DNA from 3 places in the Streptomyces sp. CRN 30 genome. Region 2 is predicted to be linked to each of the others. Evidence: riboswitches for the same ligand, from Rfam matches in the RefSeq annotation. Region 2 holds a riboswitch; each other region holds the start of a gene.
What was found. A riboswitch is a leader RNA that binds a small molecule or an ion and turns the genes downstream of it on or off. The one in region 2 is predicted to bind thiamine pyrophosphate.

Region 1 (3,267 bases), on a different contig from region 2:
CTTGTAGAGCCATGCCTAAGCCCGGAGAACTCACTTTCGTCGCCCCGCGCGGAGCCAAGAAGCCGCCGCGGCATCTCGCCGATCTCACGCCCGCCCAGCGCAAGGAGGCGGTCGCCGAGGCCGGTGAGAAGCCGTTCCGTGCCAAGCAGCTCTCGCAGCACTACTTCGCGCGGTACGCGCACGACCCGCAGGAGTGGACCGACATCCCCGCCGGCTCCCGGGAGAGGCTGCGCGAGGCGCTGCTGCCCGAGCTGATGACGGTCGTGCGCCACCTGTCCACGGACGAGGGCACCACCCGCAAGACGCTGTGGCGGCTCTTCGACGGCACGCTGGTCGAGTCGGTGCTCATGCGCTACCCGGACCGGGTCACCATGTGCATCAGCTCGCAGGCAGGCTGCGGGATGAACTGCCCGTTCTGCGCCACGGGCCAGGCGGGCCTCGACCGCAACCTCTCGACCGCCGAGATCGTGCACCAGATCGTGGACGGGATGCGCGCGCTCCGCGACGGCGAGGTCCCCGGCGGCCCGGCGCGTCTCAGCAACATCGTCTTCATGGGGATGGGCGAGCCCCTCGCCAACTACAACCGGGTCGTGGGAGCCATCCGCCGGCTGACCGACCCGGAGCCCGACGGCGTCGGCCTGTCCCAGCGGGGCATCACCGTCTCCACGGTCGGCCTCGTCCCGGCGATCAACCGCCTCGCCGACGAGGGCCTCAAGTGCCGCCTGGCGATCTCGCTGCACGCGCCCGACGACGAGCTGCGCGACACCCTCGTACCGGTCAACACCCGGTGGAAGGTGCGCGAGGTGCTGGACGCCGGGTTCGACTACGCGGCGCGGTCCGGCCGCCGGCTCTCCATCGAGTACGCGCTGATCCGCGACATCAACGACCAGGCGTGGCGCGGCGACCGGCTCGGGCGGCTGCTCAAGGGCAAGCCCGTGCACGTCAACCTCATCCCGCTCAACCCCACCCCGGGCTCCAAGTGGACCGCGTCCCGGCCCGAGGACGAGAAGGCGTTCGTCGAGGCGATCGCGGCCCACGGGGTGCCGGTGACCGTCCGGGACACCCGTGGTCAGGAGATCGACGGGGCGTGCGGTCAGCTCGCCGCCACCGAGCGGTAACCTGGCGACGCGGGAACACATCTTCATATTCCGACAGGGGAGCGCCACAGCGCTGAGAGTGCGGCACCGAGCCGCAGACCCTCCGAACCTGGCCCAGGTCATTCTGGGTAGGGAGATCGGTCACCACTCATCGAGCTGTTGCGCCCTGCCCGGACTCCCGACGGAGCTCCGGGCAGGGCCGCGTCTCTTCCTGGTCCGTCCCAGGAGGAAAAAGTGAGCATCACACGCAAGGCCACCGTCCTGGCCGTCGGGATCGGTCTCGTCGCGCTGTCCGCGTGCGGGTCCTCGTCCGACGACGAGGCGTCCGGCGGCGACTCCAAAACCGTCACCCTCGTCAGCCACGACTCGTGGGCCGCGTCGAAGGACGTCATCGCCGCCTTCGAGAAGAGCTCCGGGTACCAGGTCAAGGTGCTGGAGGACGGCGATGCCGGGCAGGCCGTCAACAAGGCGATCCTCACCAAGGACAACCCGCAGGGCGACGTCCTCTTCGGCGTCGACAACACCCTGCTCTCCCGCGCCCTCGACAACGGGCTCTTCCAGCCGTACGAGGCGAAGGGCGTCGACGGCGTGGACAAGAGCTACCGGCTGGACGACCGGAACCGGGTCACGCCCGTCGACTACGGCGACATCTGCGTCAACTACGACAAGGCGTACTTCAGCGAGCACGGGATCGATCCGCCGACGTCGTTCGCGGACCTCGTCGAGCCGGCCTACAAGAACCTGCTGGTGACCGAGAACGCCGGGACGTCGTCGCCGGGCCTTGGGTTCCTGCTCGGGACCGCCGCCGCGTACGGCGATGAGGGCTGGGAGGGGTACTGGAAGAAGCTCCGGGCCAACGGTGTGAAGGTCGTCGACGGGTGGGAGCAGGCGTACAACGAGGAGTTCTCCGGGTCGGCCGGCGGCAAGAAGGCCGGCGGTGACCGGCCGCTCGTCGTCTCCTACGCCTCCTCGCCGCCGGTGGAGGTCGTCTACGCCGACCCGCAGCCGAAGACCGCGCCCACCGGCGTGGCGACCGGCACGTGCTTCCGGCAGACCGAGTTCGCCGGGCTGCTGAGCAACGCGGAGAACCCCGAGGGCGGCAAGGCGCTCCTGGACTTCCTGATCAGCAAGAGGTTCCAGGAGGACATGCCGCTGAACATGTACGTCAACCCGGTCGTCGACGACGCCGAGCTGCCCGCCGTGTACTCGGACAACATTCCGGAGATCGACGACCCGGAGACGATGGCCCCGGCGGAGATCGCCGGCAACCGCGACGACTGGGTCAGGTCGTGGACCTCGCTCGTACTCAAGTAGGCAGCGAGGCAAGGGCCGGGCGGCGCGGTGACGCGGCGCGGCTCGGCCTGCTCGCCGTGCCCGTCGCGTTCTTCGCCGTCTTCTTCGCCTGGCCCGTCGCGGCGATCGTCGCGCGGGGGCTGAAGGACGACGCCGGGTGGCACCTCGGCCGGATCACGGAGGTGCTGACCGCCTCCGACGTACGGCACGTCCTGTGGTTCACCACCTGGCAGGCGCTGGCGTCCACCGCGCTCACCCTGCTGATCGCGCTGCCGGGCGCGTACGTCTTCGCCCGGCTCGACTTTCCCGGCAAGCAGGTGCTGCGGGCCGTGGTGACGGTGCCGTTCGTGCTGCCGACCGTCGTCGTCGGGACGGCGTTCCTGGCGCTGGTCGGCCGCGGCGGGCTGCTCGACGACCTGTGGGGCGTACGCCTGGACACCACCGTGTGGGCGATCCTGCTCGCGCACGTCTTCTTCAACTACGCCGTCGTCGTGCGCACCGTCGGCGGGCTGTGGGCGCAGCTCGACCCGCGGCAGGAGGAGGCCGCGCGGATGCTCGGCGCCTCCCGGTTCGCCGCCTGGCGGCGGGTCACGCTGCCCGCGCTGGTGCCCGCCGTCGCCGCCGCCGCGCTGATGGTGTTCCTGTTCACCTTCACCTCCTTCGGTGTCGTGCAGATCCTCGGCGGGCCCACCTTCTCCACCCTGGAGGTGGAGATCTACCGGCAGACCTCGCAGCTCTTCGACCTGTCCACGGCCGCCGTGCTGACGATGATCCAGTTCGCGGCGGTCCTCGCGATCCTCGCCGTGCACGCCTGGACGGTACGGCGGCGGGAGACCGCGCTGCGTCTGGTCGACGCCGCCCGGACCGCGCGCCGGCC
Region 2 (3,267 bases):
AGCTCCATCGCCAGCGAGGCGTCCGACGCCGTACCGGCACCCGCGTCCAGGATCACCGGTACGCGCGCGTGCTCGACGATCAGCTGGAAGTTGTGCGGGTTGCGGATGCCCAGCCCGGAGCCGATGGGCGAGCCGAGCGGCATGATCGCCGCGCAGCCGACGTCCTCCAGCTTCCGCGCCAGCACCGGGTCGTCGTTGGTGTAAGGCAACACCGTGAAACCGTCGTCGACCAGCGTCTCCGCCGCGTCCAGCAGCTCCACCGGGTCCGGCAGCAGGGTGCGCTCGTCGGCGATGACCTCCAGCTTCACCAGGTCGGTACCGAGCGCCTCGCGCGCGAGGCGGGCGGTGAGCACGGCCTCCCCGGCGGTGAAGCACCCCGCCGTGTTGGGCAGCACCCGGATGCCGAGCCGCTCCAGCACCGACAGCACCGAGCCGTGCACGGACGGGTCCACGCGCCGCATCGCGACCGTCGTCAGCTCGGTCCCGGACGCCACCAGGGAGCGTTCCAGCACGTCGAGGCTGGGCGCCCCGCCCGTGCCCATGATCAGGCGGGACGTATACGACGTACCGCCGAGGACGAAGGGGTCGTCGGCCATGGGATCAGCCTCCTTGTACGGCGGTGAGGACTTCGACGCGGTCGCCGTCGGCCAGCGCGGTGGCGGGCCACTGGGCGCGCGGGACGACTGTCTCGTTGAGGGCGGCGGCCACTCCGGACGGCGCCGCGGTGAGCGTCCGTACGAGGGCGTCCAGGGCGGTGCCGGGGGCCGTCTCGCGCGGCTCCCCGTTGACCGTGATGATCATGCCGGCTGCTCCGTGGGTGCGGGGGCGGCGCCGAACCGCCCGGGGGTGAAGGGGCGGGCCTCCTCGGGCAGCTCCCCGGTGGTCAGTACGTGCGCCATGACGTCGCCGGTGACGGGCGTGAGCAGCACGCCGTTGCGGAAGTGCCCGGTGGCCAGCAGCAGGCCGTCCAGCGCGGTCGGGCCGAGCAGCGGCGCGTTGTCCGGGGAGCCGGGGCGCAGGCCCGCGAGGGTCTCCGCCAGAGGCAGCTCGGTGATGCCCGGGACCAGCTCGTGGGCGTCCCGCAGCAGCTCGTAGACGCCGCCCGCGGTGACCGTGGTGTCCCAGCCCAGTTCCTCGCTGGTCGCGCCGACGACGAGTTCGCCGCTCTCGCGCGGAACGAGGTACAGGGGGTTGCCGCGGACCACCGCGCGGACCGTGCGGTGCAGCAGCGGCGGCTGCCCGGACGGCATCGTCAACCGCACCACCTGGCCCTTCACGGGCCGTACCGGCGGCAGCAGACCGCCGGGGACGCCCGCCAGCCGGCTGCTGAGGCTGCCCGCGGCCAGCACGGTCCGGTCCGCCTCCAGGGTGGTGCCGTCGGCCGTCACCACACCCGTGGCCCGGTCCCCGGCGACGGTGAGCCGCCCGGCCGTGGTCCGGTGGAAGGCCACCCCGGCCCGTTCGCAGGCGACGAGCAGCGCCGCGGCCAGCAGCCTGGGGTCGATCTGGTGGTCGCCGTCGACCCGCAGGCCGCCGCGCACACCCGGCGCCAGCATCGGCTCCAGGCGCCGGCACTCACGCCCCGACAGCCACTCGGACTCCAGGCCCGACCGCCGCTGGAACGCGTGCAGCTCGCGCAGGTGCGCCCGGTCGTCGGCGTCGAGCGCGACGGCGAGGGTGCCGCAGGGGCGGTAGCCGAGGTCGAGGCCGGTCGCGTCGGACAGCTCGGCGGCGAAGGACGGGTAGCGGCGGGCCGACGCCAGGTTCAGCGCGAGGAGCGTCTGCTCGCCGTAGTGCAGCTCGGTGACGGCGGCCAGCATCCCGGCCGCCACGCGCGCGGCCCCGCCGCCCGGCGCGGGGTCCACCACCGCCGTGGCCAGCCCGCGCTGCGCGGCCCGCCAGGCCGTGACCAGGCCGATGATCCCGCCCCCGACGACCAGGACGTCACCGGTGCGCGGTGGTTCGGACGTAGGCGCCATGGGCTTCCAGCCCCTCCCTTCGCCGGCATGACCCGGATCAGGTTCGTACGGTCGGAGGCCGCCAGCCTCCCTCTCAGCCCGGTGCGTCCGGGCTCCCGCGAGTGCTTTACGTTGGCCACCCTAACCGCTCGTCATCGACCGCTGTAAGGGAGCGTCCCCAGGTGGCACCTTCGCTCGACGGCCTCGTCCTCGCCCCCGTGACCGACCAGGCCCCAGGACAGGTGGGCACCGGCACCCGCTTCACGTACCACGAGGCGGACGGCGCGGTCTGGGCCGAGTACGCGGGCGGCGACATCGCGCGCGGCCACCTCGTCGGCACGCGCGCGGGGGACCGCCTCGACTTCCGCTACGTGCAGCTCAGGACCGACGGCACCACCGCCTCGGGTCACTGCCGCTCCACCGTCGTCGCGCTCCCCGACGGGCGGGTGCGCCTGGAGGAGACCTGGGAGTGGGAGTCCCGCGCGGGCAGCGGCACGAGCGTCGTGGAACAGGTCGCGGAACACCCAGCGGAATGTGCAGCACCTCACTGACCGTGCCCCCTGACTGACAGTGAGTCAGGTGTCTAAGGTGATCAGGTGAGCGAGCAGACGCAGGAGCGAGGAGGCTCCGCGCGGCGCGTGGTCGTCGTGGGCGCCGGCATGGCCGGCGTGCAGACGGCGGTCGCCCTGCGCGAGCAGGGGTTCACCGGCACGGTGACGCTGATCGGCGCGGAGCCGCACCCGCCCTACGACCGGCCCCCGCTGTCCAAGGCCGTCCTCCTCGGCACGGCCGACGGCTCCGCCTTCGACATCGACTTCGAGGCGCTCGGCATCGAGGTGCGGCTCGGCTGCGAGGCACTGGCCGTCCGCCCCGGCGACCACCTCCTCGACACCTCCGCGGGACCGGTGCCCTACGACGCCCTGGTCCTCGCGACCGGCGCCGAGCCGCTCCGGCTGCCCGGCGCCGACGGGGTCCCCGGCGTCCACCTGCTGCGCACCCTGGACGACGCCGCGCGGCTGCGCCCGGTGCTCACCGCCCAGCACGACGTCGTGGTCGTCGGCGCGGGGTGGATCGGCGCCGAGTTCGCGACCGCCGCGCGGGAGGCCGGGTGCGCGGTGACCGTCGTGGAGGCCGCCGACCGGCCGCTGGCCGGCGCGCTGCCCGCGGAGGTGGCCGCCCCGATGACCGGCTGGTACGCCGACGCCGGAGCCGTTCTGCGCACCCGCGCGCGTGTGGCGCGCGTCGAGCCCGGCGCGGTCGTCCTCGACGACGGCACCCGGCTGCCCGCGGGCGCGGTCGTCGTCGGGGT
Region 3 (3,267 bases), on a different contig from region 2:
CCTGCTTGCCCCTGAACTCGAAGCGCGCGAAGACGTACGCGCCGGGGAGTGCGATCAGCAGGGTGAGCGCCGTGGAGGCGAGCGCCTGCCAGGTGGTGAACCACAGCACGTGCCGGATCCCGGAGTCCGCCAGCACGTCCCCGATGCGCCCGAACTTCCAGTTCCCGTCGATCCTCAGCCCGCGCGCGACGATCGCGGCGACGGGACGGGCGAAGAAGAGCGCGAAGAACGCGACCGGCAGGGCCATCAGCCCCAGCCGGACCGCGCTCGGACGCAGGAGCCTTCTCCCTCTGCCCCGGGACGACCTCACTTCAGTACGAGCGACGTCCACGCCTTGACCCACTCGTCACGGTTCTCGGCGATCGTCTCCGGCGCCATGGTCTCCGGTTCGTCGACCTCGACGGCGTACTTGCGGTACTCCTCCGGCAGTTGCGCACCCTCCCGTACGGGATCGACGAACATGTTCAGCGGCATGTCGTCCTGGAAGGTCTTGCCGATCATGAAGTCCAGGAGCGCCTTGCCGCCCTCGGGGTTCCCGGCGTTGCTCAGCAGCCCCGCGTACTCCACCTGCCGGAAGCAGGTGCCCGTCGCGACACCGGTCGGCGCGGTCTCCGGCTGCGGGTCGGCGAAGATCGCCTCGGCGGGCGGCGAGGAGGCGTACGAGACGACCAGCGGCCGCTCGCCCCCGGCCTTCTTCCCGCCGGCGGACCCGGAGAACTCCTCGTTGTATGCCTGCTCCCAGCCGTCGACGACCTTGACGCCGTTGGCCTCGAGCTTCTTCCAGTAGTCCTGCCACTGGTCGTCCCCGTACGCGGCGGCGGTGCCGAGGAGGAAACCGAGACCCGGGGAGGAGGTGGCGGCGTTGGAGGTGACGAGGAGGTCCTTGTACGCGGGCTCGGCCAGGTCGTCGAAGGAGGCCGGCGGATCGAGCTCGTGCTCCGCGAAGTACGCCTTGTCGTAGTTGACGCAGACGTCACCCGTGTCGACTGCCGTCACCCGGTGCCCGTCCTGGTCGGCCCGGTACTCCGGCAGGACGGCGTCGGACTCCTTCGCCTCGTACGGCTGGAACAGCCCGTTGTCGAGGGCCCGGGACAGCAGGGTGTTGTCGACGCCGAAGAGGACGTCGCCCTGCGGGTTGTCCTTGGTCAGGATCGCCTTGTTGACGGCCTGCCCGGCGTCCCCGTCCTTCAGCACCCTGACCTGGTAACCGGACTCCTCCTCGAACGCCTCCAGTACGTCCTCGGAGGCGGCGAAGGAGTCGTGGCTGACGAGCGTGACGGTCTTCGGGTCGCCGTCGTCCCCGCTGCCGCCGCCGGAGTCGGACGACCCGCACGCGGCGAGCGTGAGGACCCCCAGGCCGATGACGACGGCAGCGCACTTCCTGGTGGTGCCGGTGGTGCTGGTGCTCACTGATTTTCCTCCTGGGATGACCAGGAAGAGACGCGGCCCTGCCCGGGACCCTCGCGGGTTCCCGGGCAGGGCGCAACAGCTCGAGTGGTGACCGATCTCCCTACCCAGAATGACCTGGGCCAGGTTCGGAGGGTCTGCGGATGCTCCCGCACTCTCAGCGCTGTGGCGCTCCCCTGTCGGAATATGAAGATGTGTGTACGCCGGTCAGCGTACCCCGCGGCCGGACGACGGCCCGCTGCCTACCGCTCGGTGGCCGCCAGCTGGCCGCACGCCCCGTCGATCTCCTGACCGCGGGTGTCCCGGACGGTGACCGGCACCCCGTGGGCCGCGATCGCCTCCACGAACGCCTTCTCGTCCTCGGGCCGCGAGGCGGTCCACTTGGAGCCGGGCGTCGGGTTGAGCGGGATCAGGTTCACGTGCACGGGCCTGCCCTTGAGCAGCCGCCCGAGGCGGTCGCCGCGCCACGCCTGGTCGTTGATGTCCCGGATGAGCGCGTACTCGATGGACAGCCGCCGCCCGGACCTGGCCGCGTACTCGAACCCGGCGTCCAGCACCTCGCGCACCTTCCACCGCGTGTTCACGGGGACGAGGGTGTCGCGCAGCTCGTCGTCCGGGGCGTGCAGCGAGATGGCGAGCCGGCACTTGAAGCCCTCGTCGGCGAACCGGTTGATGGCCGGGACCAGTCCGACGGTGGACACGGTGATCCCCCGCTGCGACAGCCCCAGCCCGTCCGGCTCCGGGTCGGTCAGCGCCCGGATGGCGCCCACGACCCGCTTGTAGTTGGCGAGCGGCTCCCCCATGCCCATGAAGACGATGTTGCTGAGCCGCGCCGGACCACCGGGGATCTCCCCGTCCCGGAGCGCCCGCATCCCGTCCACGATCTGGTGCACGATCTCGGCGGTGGACAGGTTCCGGTCGAGTCCGGCCTGGCCGGTGGCGCAGAACGGGCAGTTCATCCCGCAGCCGGCCTGCGAGCTGATGCACATGGTCACCCGGTCCGGGTAACGCATCAGCACGGACTCGACGAGCGTGCCGTCGAAGAGCCGCCACAGGGTCTTGCGGGTGGTTTCCTGGTCGGTCGACAGATGCCGCACGACCGTCATCAGCTCGGGAAGCAGTGCCTCCTGGAGCTTGGCGCGGGAGGAGGCGGGGATGTCGGTCCACTGCTCCGGGTCGTGCGCGTACCGCGCGAAGTAGTGCTGGGACAGCTGCTTCGCACGGAACGGCTTCTCGCCGACCGCGGCAACCGCCTCCTTGCGCTCGGCGGGCGTGAGGTCGGCGAGATGCCGCGGCGGCTTCTTGGCTCCGCGCGGCGCGACGAAAGTGAGTTCTCCGGGCTTAGGCATGGCTGGTCCAGTGTCGCAGATCAACTCCGGCAGCCCGGGCCGGAGCGGGGGTGGGGGTGGTCACCCCCGGGTGCCGGCTGTCGGCGCCGGCCGTCCCCGGACGGCCCAAGGACGGCCCGGGGACGGCCCGGGGGCTCGGCTACGCGAGCAGGCACACGGCCACTTCGTCCGGGAGCCGCTCCGCGGCGCGCGAAAGGGCCCGCCGTCGACAGGACGGAGGGCCCCTCACGTACGAGCAGCGCCGGCCGGGCGCCCGGGTCGGGTCAGCCCGTTCCCACGAACGCGACCATCAGCAGCCACACGACCGGAGCCGTGGGGAGCAGTGAGTCCAGGCGGTCCATGATCCCGCCGTGGCCCGGCAACAGGGTGCCCATGTCCTTGATGCCCAGGTCACGCTTGATCATGGACTCGCCGAGGTCACCGAGCGTGGCGCTGCCGGCAACGGCGAGGCCCATGAGCAGTCCCTGCCACCAGGTGCCGCCGTCGATGAGGAACTGCATGGACAGCGCGC

Region 1: another riboswitch for thiamine pyrophosphate. It lies ahead of UW392_RS37420 (thiamine ABC transporter substrate-binding protein); the one in region 2 lies ahead of thiO (glycine oxidase ThiO).
Region 3: another riboswitch for thiamine pyrophosphate. It lies ahead of UW392_RS00475 (thiamine ABC transporter substrate-binding protein); the one in region 2 lies ahead of thiO (glycine oxidase ThiO).

The regions. Positions count from the first base shown of each region.
Region 1 is NZ_JAVRHI010000351.1:2,203-5,469, reverse strand. It holds gene rlmN (23S rRNA (adenine(2503)-C(2))-methyltransferase RlmN) at 12-1,118, shown strand; TPP riboswitch at 1,144-1,250, shown strand; gene UW392_RS37420 (thiamine ABC transporter substrate-binding protein) at 1,332-2,411, shown strand; gene UW392_RS37415 (iron ABC transporter permease) at 2,387-3,267, shown strand, end outside.
Region 2 is NZ_JAVRHI010000062.1:17,131-20,397, reverse strand. It holds gene UW392_RS06315 (thiazole synthase) at 1-596, opposite strand, end outside; gene thiS (sulfur carrier protein ThiS) at 601-801, opposite strand; gene thiO (glycine oxidase ThiO) at 798-1,979, opposite strand; TPP riboswitch at 1,977-2,088, opposite strand; gene UW392_RS06300 (hypothetical protein) at 2,141-2,509, shown strand; gene UW392_RS06295 (FAD-dependent oxidoreductase) at 2,555-3,267, shown strand, end outside.
Region 3 is NZ_JAVRHI010000004.1:1,397-4,663, reverse strand. It holds gene UW392_RS00480 (ABC transporter permease) at 1-247, opposite strand, end outside; gene UW392_RS00475 (thiamine ABC transporter substrate-binding protein) at 307-1,410, opposite strand; TPP riboswitch at 1,490-1,595, opposite strand; gene rlmN (23S rRNA (adenine(2503)-C(2))-methyltransferase RlmN) at 1,650-2,756, opposite strand; gene UW392_RS00465 (phosphatidate cytidylyltransferase) at 3,020-3,267, opposite strand, start outside.